Regions from separate parts of the Mitsuokella sp. AF33-22 genome, predicted to be linked through region 1. Evidence: riboswitches for the same ligand, from Rfam matches in the RefSeq annotation. Region 1 holds a riboswitch; each other region holds the start of a gene.
What was found. A riboswitch is a leader RNA that binds a small molecule or an ion and turns the genes downstream of it on or off. The one in region 1 is predicted to bind thiamine pyrophosphate.
Positions count from the first base shown of each region.

Region 2: another riboswitch for thiamine pyrophosphate. It lies ahead of DWZ54_RS08595 (hydroxyethylthiazole kinase); the one in region 1 lies ahead of thiC (phosphomethylpyrimidine synthase ThiC).
Region 3: another riboswitch for thiamine pyrophosphate. It lies ahead of thiS (sulfur carrier protein ThiS); the one in region 1 lies ahead of thiC (phosphomethylpyrimidine synthase ThiC).

Region 1 covers NZ_QRQA01000007.1:72,928-79,039, reverse strand. Annotated here, with positions in the region: gene DWZ54_RS05845 (AI-2E family transporter) at 1-915, shown strand, start outside; gene DWZ54_RS11850 (YezD family protein) at 990-1,340, opposite strand; gene DWZ54_RS05835 (universal stress protein) at 1,585-1,965, opposite strand; gene thiC (phosphomethylpyrimidine synthase ThiC) at 2,084-3,391, opposite strand; TPP riboswitch at 3,439-3,535, opposite strand; gene DWZ54_RS11915 (Flp family type IVb pilin) at 3,627-4,301, opposite strand; gene DWZ54_RS05820 (glutaredoxin domain-containing protein) at 4,464-4,694, opposite strand; partial or broken gene DWZ54_RS05815 (NAD(P)/FAD-dependent oxidoreductase) at 4,752-5,693, opposite strand; gene DWZ54_RS05810 (NAD(P)H-binding protein) at 5,794-6,112, opposite strand, start outside.
Region 2 covers NZ_QRQA01000012.1:25,796-31,907, reverse strand. Annotated here, with positions in the region: gene trpE (anthranilate synthase component I) at 1-776, shown strand, start outside; gene DWZ54_RS08605 (aminodeoxychorismate/anthranilate synthase component II) at 757-1,326, shown strand; gene DWZ54_RS08600 (hypothetical protein) at 1,519-2,517, shown strand; TPP riboswitch at 2,529-2,627, shown strand; gene DWZ54_RS08595 (hydroxyethylthiazole kinase) at 2,693-3,520, shown strand; gene DWZ54_RS08590 (MTH1187 family thiamine-binding protein) at 3,549-3,908, shown strand; gene DWZ54_RS08585 (thiamine phosphate synthase) at 3,911-4,600, shown strand; gene clpB (ATP-dependent chaperone ClpB) at 4,770-6,112, shown strand, end outside.
Region 3 covers NZ_QRQA01000006.1:129,802-135,913, forward strand. Annotated here, with positions in the region: gene DWZ54_RS05380 (thiamine phosphate synthase) at 1-162, opposite strand, end outside; gene thiH (2-iminoacetate synthase ThiH) at 149-1,402, opposite strand; gene DWZ54_RS05390 (thiazole synthase) at 1,416-2,222, opposite strand; partial or broken gene thiS (sulfur carrier protein ThiS) at 2,223-2,522, opposite strand; TPP riboswitch at 2,529-2,659, opposite strand; gene DWZ54_RS05395 (nitrite/sulfite reductase) at 2,740-4,311, opposite strand; gene DWZ54_RS05400 (GtrA family protein) at 4,496-4,900, opposite strand; gene DWZ54_RS05405 (glycosyltransferase family 2 protein) at 4,890-5,921, opposite strand; gene DWZ54_RS05410 (glycosyltransferase family 39 protein) at 5,970-6,112, opposite strand, start outside.

The sequences.
Region 1 (6,112 bases):
GAGCATAAACTGAACCGCGGGCTTGCGGCAGCCATTGTGCTCATCGGCTTCGTGCTGGTGGCCGCCGGGCTGCTCGTGCTGGTGTCGAGCACTTTCATCCCGACGTTTACACGCTTCGTCACCGATTTCCCACAGATCACCGAAAAGCTGCAGGAAGCACCATTCCTGCAGAACAATGCCTATCTGACGAATGAGCTCGACCAGCTCTGGGAGGAGCTCAAGACAGCGAGTGTCGATGCCCTGAAGTCCTCGCTGACCATCTTGCTGTCGATCTTCAATAAATTCATCGACATGGTCATCATCTTCTTCGTGACGTTCTACCTGCTGAAGGACGGCGACGACATCAAGGCGTACTGCGCGAGTCTGTTCCCACGGCGCGATTACAGCCGCGTGCTCGCGCTCTTCAACCGCATCCTGTCCTCGCTGCGCATCTACATCTGCAGCCAGCTCGTCATCTGCTCCATCACGGCCACGATTGTCCTGATTTATTACACTGCGCGCGACCTGCCGTATGCGTCGGTCTTCGCCATGGTGTCGGGCATCAGCGAATTCGTTCCGGTGCTCGGCCCGACTGTCGCTTCGGCCTTCGGTGTCCTGCTGACGGCCACGGTCGATCCCTGGATTGCCATCCAGACGGCCGGCTTCTACCTGATCCTGACGCAGCTCAACCACAACATCGTCTATCCGACGCTCATCGGCAAGTCGCTCGACCTGCATCCCGTGGCTATCATCCTCGGCATCGTGCTCGGCGGTGAGCTGCTCGGCCCGGCCGGCATGTTCCTCGCCGTACCATTCATCGTCATCTGCAAGCTTGTCATTGAGGATATCTACAAGGACCGCCAGGAAACCCAGAAACGCCTCAAGACGTCGCGCTGGCTCAGCAAGACGCACGGCGACGACAGCACTAAAAACTGAAACGGAACCGTCTCATACGAAAAAAGGACTGCCATGCCGCAGTCCTTTTTATGATTTTGGAAAACCAGCCGGCCTCAGATGCCTTCGCCGTCGAGACCTGTGAAGCGCTGCTTCTCCGTGCGTTCGATCTGCAGCAGCCGCCCATGACGGATGACGAGCACGAGCTTGCCGTACTGTAGCAGGCCGAATTCCTTGCGGATACGAGCGGCAATCTCCTGCAGGGCCGCCGGCGAATACGGGCACGTCCCTGCGCCGGCGTCCTGCCAGCAATCGAGGCGCCGTTTCTCATTCCACTCCACCTGCATGAGCACGCCATCCTGAGCCACGAGGATGATTTCCCCGTAACAGATGTTCCTGAGTCCATGAAGGATGTATTCCATAGCAAGCGCTGGGATTTCCCCCGGCTGCAGTTTACGGCCTGCCATTCTGATCGCCTCTTCTTTCTATCGGTGATTAAAACATACTAAACAAGTATGTTTAACTATAATATATTTATGATACTATAGGAAAATCCGTTTGTCAAGAACTGCCCTTTACAAAAACCGTTAGAAACATATACATACAGCGACTGTGCCCCCTTTTTGTGCATAAAAAAAGACTGCCGCACGAAACACGAATGCTTCGTGCGGCAGCCCTATGCCCCATACATGGATGCCGGCTGTCACAAACTCATTTGATGACCATGACCGGGATTGGCGATTCTTCGACGACCTTCTGACTGACGCTGCCGATCAGCGCGCCTTTGAACAGCCCCAGGCCGCGGCTGCCCATGATGATGAGGTCGCTGTGCTCCTCACCTGCCACGCGCAGGATGGCCTTCGGGATATTGCCCGTCTCGACATGCTTCGAGGCCTTGATGTCATCCGGCAGTTTCTCCCAGATGCGGTCGAAGACGATATGACTCGGGATGTCCTTATTGATGTTGCTGGCTACATAGACAAAGTCGAGATCTGCCTTGCACTTCTCCGCAAAGAAGATTGCCTCATCTACTGCTTTGCAGCCATTGACCGAACCATCAACCGGTACAAGGATTTTCTGTATCTTCCCCATAATAAAACCTCCAATCTAGGTTTGATTTCATTTTACAAGGAATATTTCGAGCCAGAGCGGTCAAAATCCTTCTTCCTGCCGATGTTTTTTGCAGAATTTCCTGAAAAGCTCCGCTTGCTCAGTCCTGGCACGGGCAGTCCGGCTTGTCAAAATACTTGTTGATGATCTCCACGGCACAGTAATCGCCGCACATCGAGCAGGCGCCTTCATCAGCCGGATTGCGCGCACCGCGTTTCTTCTTGGCAAGGTCCGGGTCGATGGCGAGTTCCATCTGACGGTTCCAGTCGAGCACCTTGCGGGCCTTTGCCATCTCGCGGTCCCATTCACGCGCACCGGGCACGCCGCGCACGAGGTCAGCAGCATGTGCGGCGATGCGCGTCGTGATGACGCCAGCATGGACATCCTCAATCGTCGGCAGGGCCAGATGCTCCGCCGGCGTCACATAGCAGAGGAAATCCGCGCCCGAAACGGCTGCGAGCGTGCCGCCGATGGCTGCGGTGATGTGGTCGTAGCCCGGCGCAATATCCGTGACGAGGGGGCCGAGGACGTAGAACGGCGCATGACGGCAGAGGCGTTTCTCCAGCTTCATGTTCGCCTCAATCTGGTCGTAGGGAACATGGCCCGGCCCCTCGACCATGACCTGGACGCCGCGCTTCCAGGCGCGGTCGACGAGCTCGCCGAGCGTGATGAGCTCCGTGAGCTGGCCGCGGTCCGTAGCATCGGCCGTGCAGCCCGGACGCATGCCGTCGCCTAGGCTGATAGTCACATCGTATTTCTCGCAGATGTCGAGGATATCGTCGTAATGCTCGTAGAGCGGGTTCTCCATCTCGTTGTGGAGCATCCAGCCGGCGATGAAGGAGCCGCCGCGGCTCACGATGTCCATGATGCGGCCCTGGCGGCGCATGCGCTCGATGGCGCTGCGCGTGACGCCGCAGTGGAGCGTCATGAAGTCCGCGCCGTCCTTGGCCTGCTGCTCGATCGTCTCGAGGATGTCGTCATCCGTCATCTCGACAACGGCGCCGTGTTCACGGATGGAGCGCACCGTTGCCTGATAGAGCGGCACGGTGCCGACCATGATGGGTGAATGCTCGATGATGCGCTGGCGCGAAAGGTCGATGTTGTTGCCCGTCGAGAGGTCCATGACGGCATCGGCGCCGCAGCGTACGGCTTCGTCAAGCTTCTCGAGTTCCGGCTCGATGTCCGGGAAGGTGCTCGACGTGCCGATATTGGCGTTGACCTTGACGCGCAGGCCCTCGCCGACGCCGCGCGGGCGCAGGTTCTTGTGGTTGATGTTGGCGCAGATGGCAATCGTGCCGTTGGCCACGCGTTCGCGGATGGTTTCCACCGGAATCTTCTCTTCCTCGGCCACGATCTTCATGGCATCGGTGATGCGGCCTTCACGGGCCTGCTGCATTTGTGTCGACATGGCTATTCCTCCTAAAAATAAAAGCCGCCCGGCGTACCGGACGGCAAAATTTGCTTTTGTCACTTCCCTACGCAGGTATTACCCCAACAGGTTCCAAGGGTCGGAAAATCCTCTCAGCCGCAAGCGGCTCCCCTAGTGAAATCGTCATATTGTGTTTGTTCTTGTTTATTGTAGCAAAAGGGTGAAAAAATAGCAAGCACTTCCTGTTATCATTATGTTGCGGATAAACAGGAGTTTATTTCGTCCAGGTATCCTCCCACACCTTCAAGGGTGTACCATCCATTCGGTTGCCTGTATTCATGCTGCTGGTATTGGTATAATCTATACCGCTCTGCTTTTGATTTTGAACCGTAGAAGCATCGCCACGATAATAATACGATGTATAGGAACCATTGCCGTTCGATACGATACGGACACCGGCCCAGCCGCTTTCCTGCTCGATGTTCATTTCGTACATCTTGAGTGAAGTTGACTGCCAGAGGCCTTCAAATCCGCCTGCAGCCATATAATCCTTCCCTTTGACCTTTACCGAAGACGACTTTCCTGGAGATGCTGCGCTTGAACCGCCATCGACATAATTCCCCTTTTTATTTTTGTCTTGCTGAACATCAATCTCAATCCATGCCCCTGAGTCCATCACGATATTGCCATTCTTGATGGCTTCGCGCAAAGCCTTGTCCAAGCGGTCCTGGATGCGCTGCTGTTTGGCTTCGTTGGAGCCATTGATTGCATTGCTGATGACTTCCGATACCTGGAAGTACGCCTCCCCAATGGCATCCGCCAGGCCGCCGTTGGCAAAGATTGCCGCGGCCACGCCGACCACGAAGGCCAGTATCAGCGCATACTCGACAATGCCCTGAGCCGCCTGGTCCCGGAGCTTCCTGCCAAGTCCCCTGAAAATCCTGCTCATATCCTCTACCTCTATCGTCTTGCTCATCTTGCCATGGAGCAAATGTTTTCGCTTTCGTAACGCTCTATCCATTATACGGTATCCGAACATCTTTTGCACTGAAAATTTTGAGCATCAGAAAAACCGGCTGACGAGCAGCCGGTGACAGGAAGAGATATGGTATCAGAGTCCGAGCAGGGCATCGAGCTTGGCTTTATCAAAGCTCACGACGAAATCCTTGCCGTTGACGGTCGTGACCGGCACGACGAGGTCGCCGGAGATCTTGTAGCATTCATCGCGGTCCTTGTCGCTGAGCTCGATGTTGTGCTCCTCAAACTCCACATGACGGGATTTGAGATATTTCTTGACCTTATCGCACCAGGGGCAGGTCGTGATCGAATAAACTTTTACCATAAGAGAACACTCCTTATCAGAAATCAAATCGTTTTACATGGAGGGACGGGAAACGGCTCAGTCCTCAAGCTGACGAATGTAGCGTTCGGCCAGCAGGGCAGCTGTCGTGCCGTCGGCTGCGGCCGTTGTGAGCTGGCGGATTTCCTTCTCGCGCACATCGCCGGCAGCGAAGACGCCCGGGATTTCCGTGCGGCAGTCCTCGCCGGCAGGGATGCGGCCGCTCTCCGTCAGGCGAATCTGCCCGCGGAAGAGTTCGGTATTCGGCACGACGCCGATGTTGACAAAAATCGCATCGGCCGGCAGTTCCTCGCTCTTGCCCGTATCTTTGTGCAGGACCTGAATGGCCTCGAGGCGGTTCTCACCGGCAAGCGCCGTGATTTCCGTCTGCAGCATGACCGTGACGGCAGGATTGGCATAAAGGCGTTTCTGGGACACTTCATCAGCCCGGAGATCCGAGCGGTGGATGAGATAGAGCTTCTTCGCATAGCGCGTCAGGTAGTTGGCCGCGTCGACGGCTGCATTGCCGCCACCCATGACGACGATCACCTTGTCCTGATACATATGGCCGTCGCAGAGTTCGCAGTAATGGATGCCGCGATCCTCATAGCGTGCAGCCTCCGGCAGCGGCATCTTGCGGCGCTTCATGCCCGTGGCCAGGATGACCGTTTTGGTCTCGTAGATATGTTCTTCCGTCTCGACGATCTTGGGGACGGCCGTGAGATCCACGCGCTTCACGAGGTCAAATTCATCGACCACAACGCCGACGGCCTCGGCCTGTGCCTGTACCGTCGCCATGAGGTCACCGCCCTTGACGCTCATGAAGCCCGGATAGTTCTCAATGCCTGCGGCATTGGCGATCTGCCCGCCCACAAGCTCATTCTCGAGCACGATCGTGCTGAGATTCGAGCGGCCTGCGTAGAGCGCCGCCGTCAGCCCGGCCATGCCCGCACCGATGATTACTACGTCTTTTGCTACCGTTTCCTTTGCCATTTCAATCCCTCCCGCTGTCGCGTTCCTTGCTTTGTTGACTTCATTGTATCAGAAAGACCACTTTGTCTCCGTTACTCGGTCACAAAGTGGTCAAAAAATCAAAATGGAATCAGGCAAAGGAGCGAATTTCCTGCCCGGTGATGCGCTGCACGCCCTGTTTCTCTTCGGCGCCAACATTGGCCATGCACGAAGCGACGACTTTCGTCGAGATGGGCGCCATGTTCTTCACGAGGCCAATGGCATTCAGGACCTGGATGGCCTTGACGGAAACCGTCTCCATGAGCCGCTTGGCATGCTTGCGGATGAGCGACGGCGGCTCGATGATCGTGAGCGCCGAAAATCCCAGGGCCTCCATATCGCGTTCCACTTCGCCCTTGAGCCGCAGGTAGAAGAAGCGCGAGGACGGGTCCGCGCCGACCGAAGAGACG
Region 2 (6,112 bases), on a different contig from region 1:
CGGGTGATATCTTCCAGGTTGTGCCGTCGCGCCAGTTCCGCGAGAAGATTACGAAGCCCTGCTTTGACTTCTATCGCCGGCTGCGTCAGGTCAATCCCTCGCCGTACATGTTCTATTTCAATTTCGGCCGCGTGAAGCTCGTCGGCGCTTCGCCGGAGATGCTCGTCAAGGTATCGGGCGATACGGTCTACACGTACCCGATTGCCGGCACGCGCCGTCGCGGCAGGAATCCGCAGGAGGACAAGACGCTCGCGGAGGGCCTGCAGAAGGATGTCAAGGAGTGTGCGGAGCACTCGATGCTCGTCGATCTCGCACGCAACGATATCGGCCGCATCAGCGAGCCGGGCAGCGTGCGCGTGACGAAGCTGCGTCAGGTCGAGTATTTCAGCCATGTCATGCACATGGTGTCGGAGGTCGTCGGCAAGCTCAAGCAGGGGTATACGCCGATGGATGTGCTCAAGGCGACGTTCCCCGCGGGGACGGTCAGCGGCGCGCCGAAGCTGCGCGCCATGGAGATCATCCATGAGCTCGAGCCCGTGCCGCGCAATTCGTATTCGGGTACGGTCGGCTACATGGATTTCTGCGGCAACATGGATATGTGCATCACGCTGCGCACGATGCGCATCGAGAACGACGACACCGCCATCATCCAGTCGGGAGCCGGCATCGTCGCCGACTCCGTTCCTGAAAAGGAATACCAGGAAATCCTGCAGAAATCAAAGGCGTTGTTTGAGGTCGTAGAGGAGGTGGAAAACGATGTTGTTGCTTTTAGATAACTACGACTCCTTTACGTACAACGTTTACCAGCTCCTGTCGGAGCTCGGGGCCGAGGTCGAGGTCATCCGCCACGACAAGACGACAGTGGAGGAGGTTCGGCGTCGCGGCTACGAGGGCATTGTCATCTCGCCGGGGCCCGGCGTGCCGAAGGACGCCGGCATCAGCGAGGATGTGATCCGCGAGCTCGGCGGCGAGGTGCCAATTCTCGGTATCTGCCTTGGCCATCAGGCCATCGGCGAGGTCTTCGGCGGCAAGGTCGTGCGTGCGGGCGAGATTATTCACGGCAAGGTATCGCCGCTGCATCACAACGGCAAGGGGCTCTATGCCGGCCTGCCACAGGATATCGAGGTCGGCCGCTATCATTCACTGATCATCGACCGTGCGACGCTGCCCGACTGCCTCGAAGTCACGAGTGAGCTGCACGATGGCACAATCATGGGCGTGCGCCACAAGGAGATGGACATCGAGGGCATCCAGTTCCATCCGGAATCCATCCTGACGCCGACGGGGAAGACGATGATGCAGAACTTCCTTGCGCATCTTTCCTGAATATCTAAGCACTTTTTTAGCACCTCCTGGAAATCGTTTGGGTTTCTTTTAGAAATCATGTGCAGCAAGCAGGATTTTTGCCCGGTACCGGGGAATAACATAAAGAAACATCCCGTAATGGGGAAGACTATTCCAGCTGCTGCCTGTCTGCATGATGGCCGCTGACTGGAACCGGGAGGAGGAAGATGCCTTATGATGTCCAAGAGAAAGGGGATGGCCGCTGCTTTGCTGGCACTGTCCCTGTGGCTGGCTCCCTATGGGGAAGCCTCGATGGCACCTGCAGCTGCAGAACCCGTGGCAACGGCTGAACCGTCAGCACCGGCAGCAGCGCCTGCCGAAACGGTGGTGCCGCTCGATGCCAGGGCTTCGCTGGATAAGGCTTTCGATCAATTGGCAGAAGTCAAGAACGGGACGTATGATTTGTCGCTGGTGGCGACGACGCCGAAGGGCAGTGCCACGCTTACGAGCGGCATCTCATTTGTATCCGAGCCGTACACGCGCGCAAAGGGGCAGATGGCCATCGGTTTTTCGCTGCCGGGCGCGCCGGAATTTGAGCGCGATCTCGCCTACTACATCCGCGAGTCGGAGCAGGCCACGGCCTTTTACTGCCGTCTCGGTCATGGCGAATGGGAGAAATCCGTGACGAAGCGCCAGCCAATGGACAAGACGGTCAACGAGTTCTGGACGGCGGCTTTCCGCAACGGCTTCATGGATTTTGCGAAGGATGTGCAGTTCGGCGTGAAGGAAGGAGCGGCACAGACGTACCTCGTGACGGTGGATGGCAAGGCCCTCGGCAAGCTTTATCTCGAGAATGAGCACCCGAACCTCGCCAATGCCGACATGCAGAAAACGCTGGAGTCAATCCTTAAGAATGTGCCGGATTTCACGTATACGGTGACCATCGATGAGGAGAAGAACACGCTGACGGATTTCCACGCCAATCTGACGGAGCCCATCCGCAAGGCGGGGCTTATCTATCTGAAGCGCAGCGATATGACGCGCGAGGATAAGGATTCGTACCGCAAGGTTCTCGAAAACAGCACGGTGGAATTGAGCCTCAAGGGCCGTGACTTCAACGAGCTCGAGGATGTGCAGGTCCCCGCTGAGATCCTGGCCAGTGCGCGTGATATCAAGGCCGGCACGGCCAATGCAAACGCCGCGCCTGCCGGCAAGAAGGCAGACGTCAAGTAAAATCGCATATCGATTATTTGCAGGGGGACACCTCGGTGTTGAGAAGGCATGGCCTGACCCTTAGAACCTGTGGAGTCAAGACTCGCGAAGGGAGCAAAGACATTCGGAGCTCGCCGGCAGGCGGGCTCTTTTTGACGCCGGGGCTCCTGGAGAAAGAAAGGCAAGGGTGATAGATATGGAACTGGAAGAAATCAAGCAGGGCGTTCTCCTGGCCGTCCGCAAGGCGAAGGAGACGACGCCGCTCGTGCCATCCATCACGAATTCAGTGACAATCAATTTCGTGGCGAATGCGCAGCTGGCGGCCGGCGGTTCAGCCGCCATGGTCTATCTGCCCGATGAAGGGACGGGCATGGCGGCTCTCGGTAGTGCCATGTACATCAACATGGGGACGCTGCTGCCCATCTACGAGAAGACGCTGCCGCTGACGGCGCACAGCCTGGCTGATCATCATCATCCCTGGGTGCTCGACCCCGTTGGCATCGGACTCGGCGGCATGCGGCGGGATCTTTTGCTTGCGTTCCGCCAGACGCCACCGGCCATCGTGCGCGGCAATGCGTCGGAGATCATTGCGCTCGCGAATCTCTGGCAGCTCGATTCGGGCATGGCGGCTGACGGCGTGCGCGGCGTCGATGCGACGGACAGCGTGCGCGAGGCGAAGCTGGCGGCCGAATCGCTGGCCCGCTTCACAGGCGGTGCCACGGCCGTGTCTGGCCCCCTCGATCTCGTGACGGACGGCACGACAACGGTCATGAGCGAGGGCGGCTCAGAGCTTTTCACGAAGGTCACGGGTGCCGGCTGTTCCCTTGGCGGCGTGGCAGCCGTCTACGCCGCTGTGACCACGCCGTTTTTCGCGGCGCTGGCGGCTGTGCAGGCGTACAATTTCGCCGGGAAGAAAGCCGAACAGCGTGCCGGCGGACCGGGCACTTTCGCCGCTTATTTTCTTGATGAGCTCTATCAGGCGAAGCCCGAGGAGGTCGCGGACAATCCGTTCTATATGATATGAATCGATGACATGAAAAGGGGGCTTTACGATGAATGCGCTGATTGCGGTGGCCATTGCTCCGTGTGGAACCGGTGAGGAAATGTCGTCTTATGTCGGCGAGGTCGTGCAGGTTATTCGGGAATCGGGACTGCCGAACCGCACCAATTCGATGTTCACGGAAATTGAAGGCGAATGGGATGAGGTGATGGCCGTGGTGAAGAAGGCCACGATGGTGCTGGCCGACCGCGGTATCCGCACGGAGGTGGTCCTGAAGGCGGACATCCGTCCGGGTTATCGGGATATGATGCATGGCAAGCTGGAACGCATGGAGAAAAAGATTGCCATGGCAAAGACGAACCAGGCAAATCAGGTGAATCAGGAAAATCAGGAAGGAAGCGATGCGAAGTGAATATGCGTGAACGACTCGATATCTCTGCGTATTTTGTCGTGGGGCCGGAGAACACACTCGGGCGGCCGGTGCCAGAGGTTATCCGCGCGGCGGTCAGCCACGGCTTTACGTGCCTGCAGCTGCGTTCCAAGACGGCATCGGCAAGGGAGCTCATAAAGCTGTGTGGCGAGACGGCTTGCGTGCTGCAGGAGCTCCACAAGGAGGACGCGGTGGCCTTGCTTGTCGATGATCGTCTCGATGTCGTGCTGGCCGCACGTGAGCAGGGCATCAAGGTGGATGGCATCCATGTGGGGCAGAGCGATGTGCCCGTGAGTGTCTGCCGCAAGTATCTTGGCGAGCGTGCGGTCATCGGCCTCTCCGCCCGCACGAATGAGCTTCTCGATTACGTCCGCCATGCCGATACATCCGATATCGATTATTTTGGCGCGGGGCCGCTGCACGAGACGCCGACGAAGCGCGACTGCGGCCGCGGGGCCGATGGGCGCGTGATCACGCGGAGCTTTGAAGAGCTCACGGAGCTTCACCGCATCAGCCCGGTGCCCGTCGTCGTGGGCGGCGGCGTCAAGGCCTGCGATCTGCCTGCACTCAAGGCGACAGGCGTCGAAGGTTTCTTCGTGGTCAGCGCCGTGGCGGGAGCTGAAAATCCCGGCCGGGCAGCGGAAGAGATGGTGTCCATCTGGCGAAAATCCTGAGCTTTTTGCCTGTGAATTGCCCTCCAAAAAAATTTTGAAAAAATAAGTCAAAAAGTCGAAAAAGTATTTGACTTTTTGACTTATTGCGCTATAATAAGATTCAGGAACGGACGAAAGCCGCTCCGCAAGAATCAGAAAATCAGACAGAGCGATTATGGAGGATACGATTATGGGACAAGAAAAATACACAGCCAAGACGCTGGCGGCCCTGCAATCCGCTCAGCAGATCGCGGCCATGAAATATCATCAGGAAATCACGTCGGCCCATGTGCTCCTGGCACTGGCCAAGGAACCTGAGGGGCTGCTCGCGACGATCTTTGAGGAATGCCAGGCAGATCTGCCGATGCTCAAGGCAAGACTCGAGCAGGAACTCGCGAAGATCCCGAGTGTCAAGGGCACGGACCGCCTCGGCATGGGCATGGACATGGTCCGCGTGCTCGGCCGCGCCGAGGAATATGCTAAATCCATGAAGGACGATTACGTTTCGACGGAACATCTGCTGCTGGGCCTTGTGACGGACGGCAGCAGCGAGGTGCAGGATATCTGCCGTCAGTTCCATCTGACGAAATCGGCCATCCAGGCTTCCATCAAGAAGAACCGCAAACAGAATGTCACGACGGATAATCCGGAAGAGGGCTATAAATCCCTCGAGAAATTCGGCCGCGATTTGACGGCTGCGGCGCGTGCCGGCAAGCTCGATCCGGTTATCGGCCGCGACGAGGAGATTCGCCGCACCATCGAGATCCTTTCGCGCCGGACGAAAAACAACCCGGTGCTCATCGGTGAGCCGGGTGTCGGCAAGACGGCCATCGTCGAAGGCCTCGCACGCCGCATCGTGGCGGGCGATGTACCGGAATCCCTCAAGAACAAGACGCTGTTTTCACTCGATATGGGTTCTCTGATCGCCGGTGCGAAGTACCGTGGCGAATTCGAGGAACGCTTGAAGAACGTACTCAATGAGATCGCCAAGTCGGAAGGACAGATCCTGCTCTTCATCGATGAGCTTCATACGGTCGTCGGTGCCGGTGCCTCGGAAGGCGCCATGGATGCCGGCAACCTCCTGAAACCGATGCTGGCGCGCGGCGAGCTGCGCTGCATTGGCGCGACGACGCTCAACGAATACCGCAAGTACATCGAGAAGGATACGGCTCTCGAGCGCCGCTTCCAGCCGGTCATGGTCGGCGAGCCGAGCGTAGAGGATACGATCTCAATCCTGCGTGGCCTCAAGGAACGTTACGAAGTTCATCATGGCGTGCGCATCCGTGATGCGGCGCTCGTCGCAGCTGCCACGCTTTCCGACCGCTACATTTCCGACCGTTTCCTGCCGGATAAGGCCATCGACCTCGTCGATGAAGCCGCTGCCAAGCTGCGCACGGAGATTGAATCCATGCCGGCGCCGCTCGATGAGATCCGCCGCAAGATCATGCAGCTGGAGATTGAGGAGCAGGCACTCAAGAAGGAGACGGATGAAGCTTCGCAGCAGAAGCTCTCCCGCATCACGAAAGAGAAGGC
Region 3 (6,112 bases), on a different contig from region 1:
CTTTTGCGCGAGCGTTTCGTAGGCTTCTTCCGTGAGGTCCTTCTCGCGCAGCACGATGGCCCGCGGCTGGTGAGCAGCGATTGCGGCCAGGCGCGCGAGGAAGTCCTCTTCACGGGCAAACACGTGGCGGTTCGTCACGCAGATGATATCAGAGATAGACATAGTCGTTGAGGACGGGCTGCAGGCCCTCGGCGGCCATGTCGTGGTACATGCTGCCGAGGCTGCGGGAATCGCAGATCTCAAACTGCGCGTCGCCCTTCTCCTCCGTCTCCTTCCCCGTGTATTTCTCCTCGTGGTCGCCGATGCCCGTCGAGACGCCCGCCGATATCTTCGTCGCCGCGATCTTCGCGATGCCGTTGCGGAAGGCCGCGCTCTCGCGCGACGAGACGGTGATGCCGACGTACGGCAGGAAGATGCGGTAGGCGCAGATGATCTGACAGAGCTGGCGCTCGCCGACGTCGAGCGGGTTGATCTTCTCGTTGTTGATGATGGGACGCAGGCGCGGACACGACAGCGAGAATTCCGCCTGCGGATACTTGCGCTGCAGGTACCAGACGTGCAGCGCCGTCGCGAGCGCATCCTTGCGGAAATCCGCAAGGCCGAGGAGCGCTGAGAAGCCGACGCCGCGCATGCCGGCCATGAGCGCGCGCTCCTGCGCCTCGAAGCGGTACGGCCAGACGCGCTTGTGGCCCATGAGGTGCAGCGTCTCGTATTTCTTGAGGTCGTACGTCTCCTGGAAGACCGTCACGTAGTCGGCGCCGCATTCGTGCAGGTACTTGTAGTCCCTGACGTTCATCGGGTAGACCTCGAGGCCGACGTTGCGGAAGTACTTGCGCGCGAGTTTGCAGGCCTCGCCGATGTAGGCGACGCTGCTCTTCGTCTTGCTCTCGCCCGTGAGCAGCAGGATCTCTTCCATGCCGCTCCTGGCGATGACCTGCATCTCATGCTCGATCTCCTCTGGCGTCAGCTGCAGGCGCTGGATGTCGTTGTAGCAGTTAAAGCCGCAGTAGACGCAGTAATTCTCGCAGTAATTGGCGATGTAGAGCGGCGTGAAGAGATAGACCGTGTTGCCGAAATGGCGGCTCGTTTCGAGCCGCGCACGCCTTGCCATCTCCTCGAGCAGGGGCTGCGCGGCAGGCGACAGCAGGGCCTTGAAATCCTCGACGCTGCAGATGCGGTGGTCGAGCGCGCGGCGGACGTCCTGGATCGTGTAGGCATCGGGATCGTAGGCGTTCATGGCCGCGATGACCTTCTCGCGCACATCGGAGCGGATCTCTTCCATATCCGGCAGATAGGCCATGGGGTCCGTGCGGCACGAGGGATCGTGCTCAAGGCGATGTTTCTTGGCGAGTGCCGCCTCGCTCAGGCGGCTGGAATCCACGAGGAACTGATTCTCTTTCATGACTGCCACCTCCTCAATTGCGCAGGAAACCCGTCAGCGGGTCGGAAGCCTCGGCGCCGCGGCTCAGCACGCGCCCGAGCCCCGCAAGGTACGCCTTGCGGCCCGCCCGGATGGCGTCGCCAAAGGCCGAGGCCATGAGCGGCACATTGCCGGCCGTCGCGAGCGCCGTGTTGGCCATGATGGCCGCCGCGCCCATCTCCATGGCCTCGCAGGCCTGTGACGGCGCGCCGATGCCAGCGTCGACGATGATCGGCAGGTCGATCTCATCGATGAGGATCTGGATGAATTCTTTCGTCGCGAGTCCCCGGTTCGAGCCGATGGGCGCCGCAAGCGGCATGACGGCGGCTGCACCGGCCGAGACGAGGTCGCGCGCGGCGTTGAGGTCGGGGTACATGTAGGGCATGACGATGAAGCCTTCCTTCGCGAGGATTTCCGTGGCCTTGATCGTCTCGTTGTTGTCCGGCAGCAGATACTTGGAGTCGCGCATGATCTCGATCTTCACGAAATCGCCGCAGCCGAGCGCCCGCGCAAGGTGTGAGATGCGCACAGCCTCGTCTGCCGTACGCGCGCCCGACGTGTTCGGCAGGAGCGTGATTCCCTTTGGCACGTAGTCGAGGATGTTTTCCTTCTCCTTCGTGTTGGCGCGGCGCACGGCCACCGTGATGAGCTCGGCGCCGGCATATTCGACCGCCGCCTGGATGAGCTTCAGGGAGTACTTGCCCGAGCCCAGGATGAAGCGCGAGTGAAATGTGTGGCCGCCGATGACGAGCGCATCGTTCTCGTTTGCCTCCTCTTCGCTTGCCCCCGAGCCGCCGCCCATGAAGCAGACGACCTCGACCTCATCCCCATCGCTGAGCACCGTCGTATCGTAGGCCTCGCGCGCGAGGATCACGCCGTTGTGCTCCACGGCCACGGCCCGCCGGTCGTAGCCGGCCTCCGCCAGATAATCCGCCACGCTCAGGCCCTCTTTCGCCTGCGGCTCGCCATTGATTCGTACCATCTTGCATCCTCCTCCGAAAATCACAGCTCCCCAACGTCCCGGCATGCTCAAAACGCCACCAGCCCAGACAAAAAGGGAGGCAACCTGACTCTGGTCGTCTCCCTGTACATGCAGAAACATCGCTCAATCGCATTTCCTGCGCATCCCTACGTTGGCATTATCCAAATCAGGTTCCCGGGTCGGAGTCACGAACTCCCTCTCAGCCTGCTTTGACGCCGCGCGCTGCGGCCGCCGGGCAAGCTCCCCGTGTCTATGGAATTGTAAAATCCTTAAAACGCTTTCTATTATAGACGAAACGATACAGAATTACAACCGTTTCCGCGAAAAAACGCCTGCTTTACACGAGATAGGGCGCAAGGACGGCCTGCCAGTCCGCGAGCGGCGTACGGCGCACCGTCTCGTGGAAGGCCTCGCCTGCCCCGCGCACGGCGAAGTAATGCGCGACGAGTGCGCAAAGTGCCGCGAAGAGCTTCGCATCTGCCACGCGGCCCATAAGCGGCTGAGCGTAGGCCGCATCGGGGCCGAGCGAACCGCCCACCTGCACGGTGTAGACGGGCGTCACCTCGCCGTCGACCTTCGCGCGGCCGCCCGTCAGGCCGATGTCCGCGATCTGCGGCTGCGCGCACGAATGGAAGCAGCCCGTCAGATTGATGCGCACGGGCACGTCGGCCGCGGGGAACGCCGCATCGAGCGCCTGCGTCAGCTGCTGCAGGCGGTCCTTCGTCTCAATCGGCGCGAAATTGCAGTAGGCATTGCCCGTGCACGATGACGCGTAGCCCGAGAAGAGACCCGGCTGCAGCGGATAGCGCGCGAAAAGCTCCTCGGCAAGCAATGCGTCGAGGCGCTCAGCGGGGATGTCGAGCAGGATGAGGTTCTGCGAATTCGTCGTGCGCAGGCGGCCCGTGCCGTAGGTCCTCGCAAGCCCCGCAAAGACGCGCAGGTCCGCGGCCTCGATGTGGCCCTTGGCGAGATGCACGCCGACATACGAGAGCCCCGGCTGCTTCTGTGCGTGGACGCCGTAGAAGCGGCCGTACTGCCACGGCGCCGTGATTTCCTCGCCGCCAGCTTCGAGTGCTCCCGTCTGGGCCGTGATCTTCGCAGCCACGGCGCAGATGCCAAGATCCGCGACGAGGTATTTCAAGCGGCAGTGATTGCGCTTCTCGCGGTATCCTTCGTCGCGAAAGAGCGTCGCCACGGCCTTGGCGACCGGCAGCACCTCTTCGGGGCGGATGAAGAACGGCAGCTTCTGCGCGAGGTACGGCTCCGCCGAGAGGCCGCCGCCCACGTAGGCGTGAAAGCCCGTCTCGCCCGCGCGCCGGGCCGGCACGAACGCGAGGTCGTTGATGCGCGCGAAGCCGGCGTCGTGCGGATTTGCCGAGATCGACACCTTGAACTTGCGCGGCAGGTTCGAGAAGTCGCGGTTGCCGAGGAAGAAGCGGTACGTCTCCTCGACGAGCGGCGTCGTGTCGAGAAGCTCCTCGGGATCGACGCCCATGAGCGGATTGCCGAAGATCGTGCGCGGCACATCGCCGCAGGCCTCGACGGAGCTCAGGCCAGCCTCCGCAAGGGCGCGGCGGATGACGACGGCATCGCGCAGCGTGATGTTGTGGATCTGCACGGCCTGGCGGATCGTGATCTGCACCTCATCCCTGCCGTACGCGTGCGCGAGATCCGCGAGCACCTCGGCCTGCGCGGCCGAGAGCGTGCCCGACGGCAGCTTGACGCGCACGAGGAAATGGCCGTCGCGCGGCCGCTGCGCGTAGATGCCGGCCCATTTGAGCCGCTCGACGTCGCCGGGGTCGAGCTCCGAGAACGCTTTGCCGGAAAGCGCCTCGATCTCCCCGAGGATGTCGAGGCCGTCCTTTTCCTGTTTCCACTGCTCATTGCGGTTGCTTGTCACTGCTGTCATCTTCAATCTCTCCTGTTCATCTGGTTTTCCATGCAAAAAAATGGAGGTCCCGGCACACAAACGGTGCACAGGAACCTCCATTCTTTGGTCAGTTCGCTATGAATACCATTACGATACCATACGAAGGCCAAACTGTCAATCCTATTATTCCTATAATTTCACTATGAATTTGCCAGACCGTGCCTCAGCGGCGGCCGAATGCGAAGATTTTGACGAACAGGAACGTGATGGGCACGCCGAGCACGGCCGCGATGAGGAAGCTCACGAGCGACGGCAGCCCGAGCCAGTTGTAGAAGACGAACACGATGATGTTCTGGATGATGTAGTTCGGCACGTACGACAGGAAGAACTTGACGTAGCGCGCAAGCGTCAGATGCGTTGGGAAGACGAGCCAGCCGTTGAGGATGTAGGCGTTGATGTTGCTCAGGAGGTAGCCCGCGTTGAACGCGATGTTCGCGTTGCCGAAAAGCGGCGTCAGGAGCTCCGCGAGGAAGCTGCAGAGGAACGTGTTGATGCAGCCGACGACGAGGAAGAGCAGGAACTCGCGCGAGAGGAAGTGGCGCTTGAGCGTCCCGAGGTCAAACTGCATGGCCGTTCACCTGTCCCTTCGCTGCACCTGCCGGCGGGGCAAAGCCCGCGGGAGCCGCCTCCCCGCAGTCCGCCGGCTTGCCGCGCTCGAGGAGATAGAGCGGACGGCGCTTCGTCTCCTCGTACGTGCGGCCGAGATACTCGCCGATGATGCCGAGGATCATGAGCTGCAGCCCGCCGAAGAACGCGACGCACGCGATGATCGTCGGCCAGCCCGCCACGGTATCCTCGCGCACGAATGTCTCAAACAGCACGTGCAGGAACAGGACGACGCTGACCATCATGCTGAAGAAGCCGACGTAGAGCCCGATGCGCAGCGGGAACGTCGAGCACGTGAAGACGCCGTCGACCGCGAGCCGCCACATCTTGCGCGGCGAGAACTTCGAGACGCCCGCGTAGCGCGGCGGCGCCGTGAAATGCACCTGCTTCTGGCGGAAGCCCATCGAGCCCACGAGGCCGCGGATGAAGCGCGCGTGCTCGCGGTAGCGGCGGAACGCGACGACGACCTTGTGGTCCATCAGGCGAAAATCCGAGCCGCCCGGCTGCACGGGCACCTCCGAGATGATGTTGAGGAATTTGTAATACGAAGCCGACGTCGTGCGCTTGAGCCACGAAGCGTCCTCCGTTGCCTCGCGGATGGTCTGCACGACCTCATACCCGTCCTCCCAGTCGCGGAGCAGGGCCGGGATCATCTCGGGCGGATGCTGCATGTCGCCGTCCATCGTGATGACGACATCGCCGTCCGCGTGGTCGAGGCCGCACGTCAGCGCGAGCTGATGGCCCGAATTGCGCGCGAGCAGCATCGGCTGGACGCGGCAGTCCTTCTGCTCGAGCTCGTGCAGGATGGCGCGGCTCTTATCGGCCGAGCCATCGTCGACAAAGATGAGCTCCCAGGCGTAGTCCGGCAGCTTTGCCATCTCGTGGCAGACGGCCTCATAGAAATGGCGCAGATTGGCTTCTTCATTATAGACGGGCACGACGATTGAGAGCGTGTGCTTCGGTGTTTCGTTAATGGCTGACATGATGACTGGCTTCCTTTCCCTCAGGTCCTGTTCTTCGCGGTTCCCGCGTCATTTCGCGGGCGGCAGGACCACTTTGATGATGAGCATGCCGTTTTCCTCGCCGACCGTCTCAAATGTCCCCTGCGGCAGCTGCTCCTTGAGGTAGGCCTCGCGCGGCACCTCACAGAGCACGAAGAACGGCACCCCCGCCG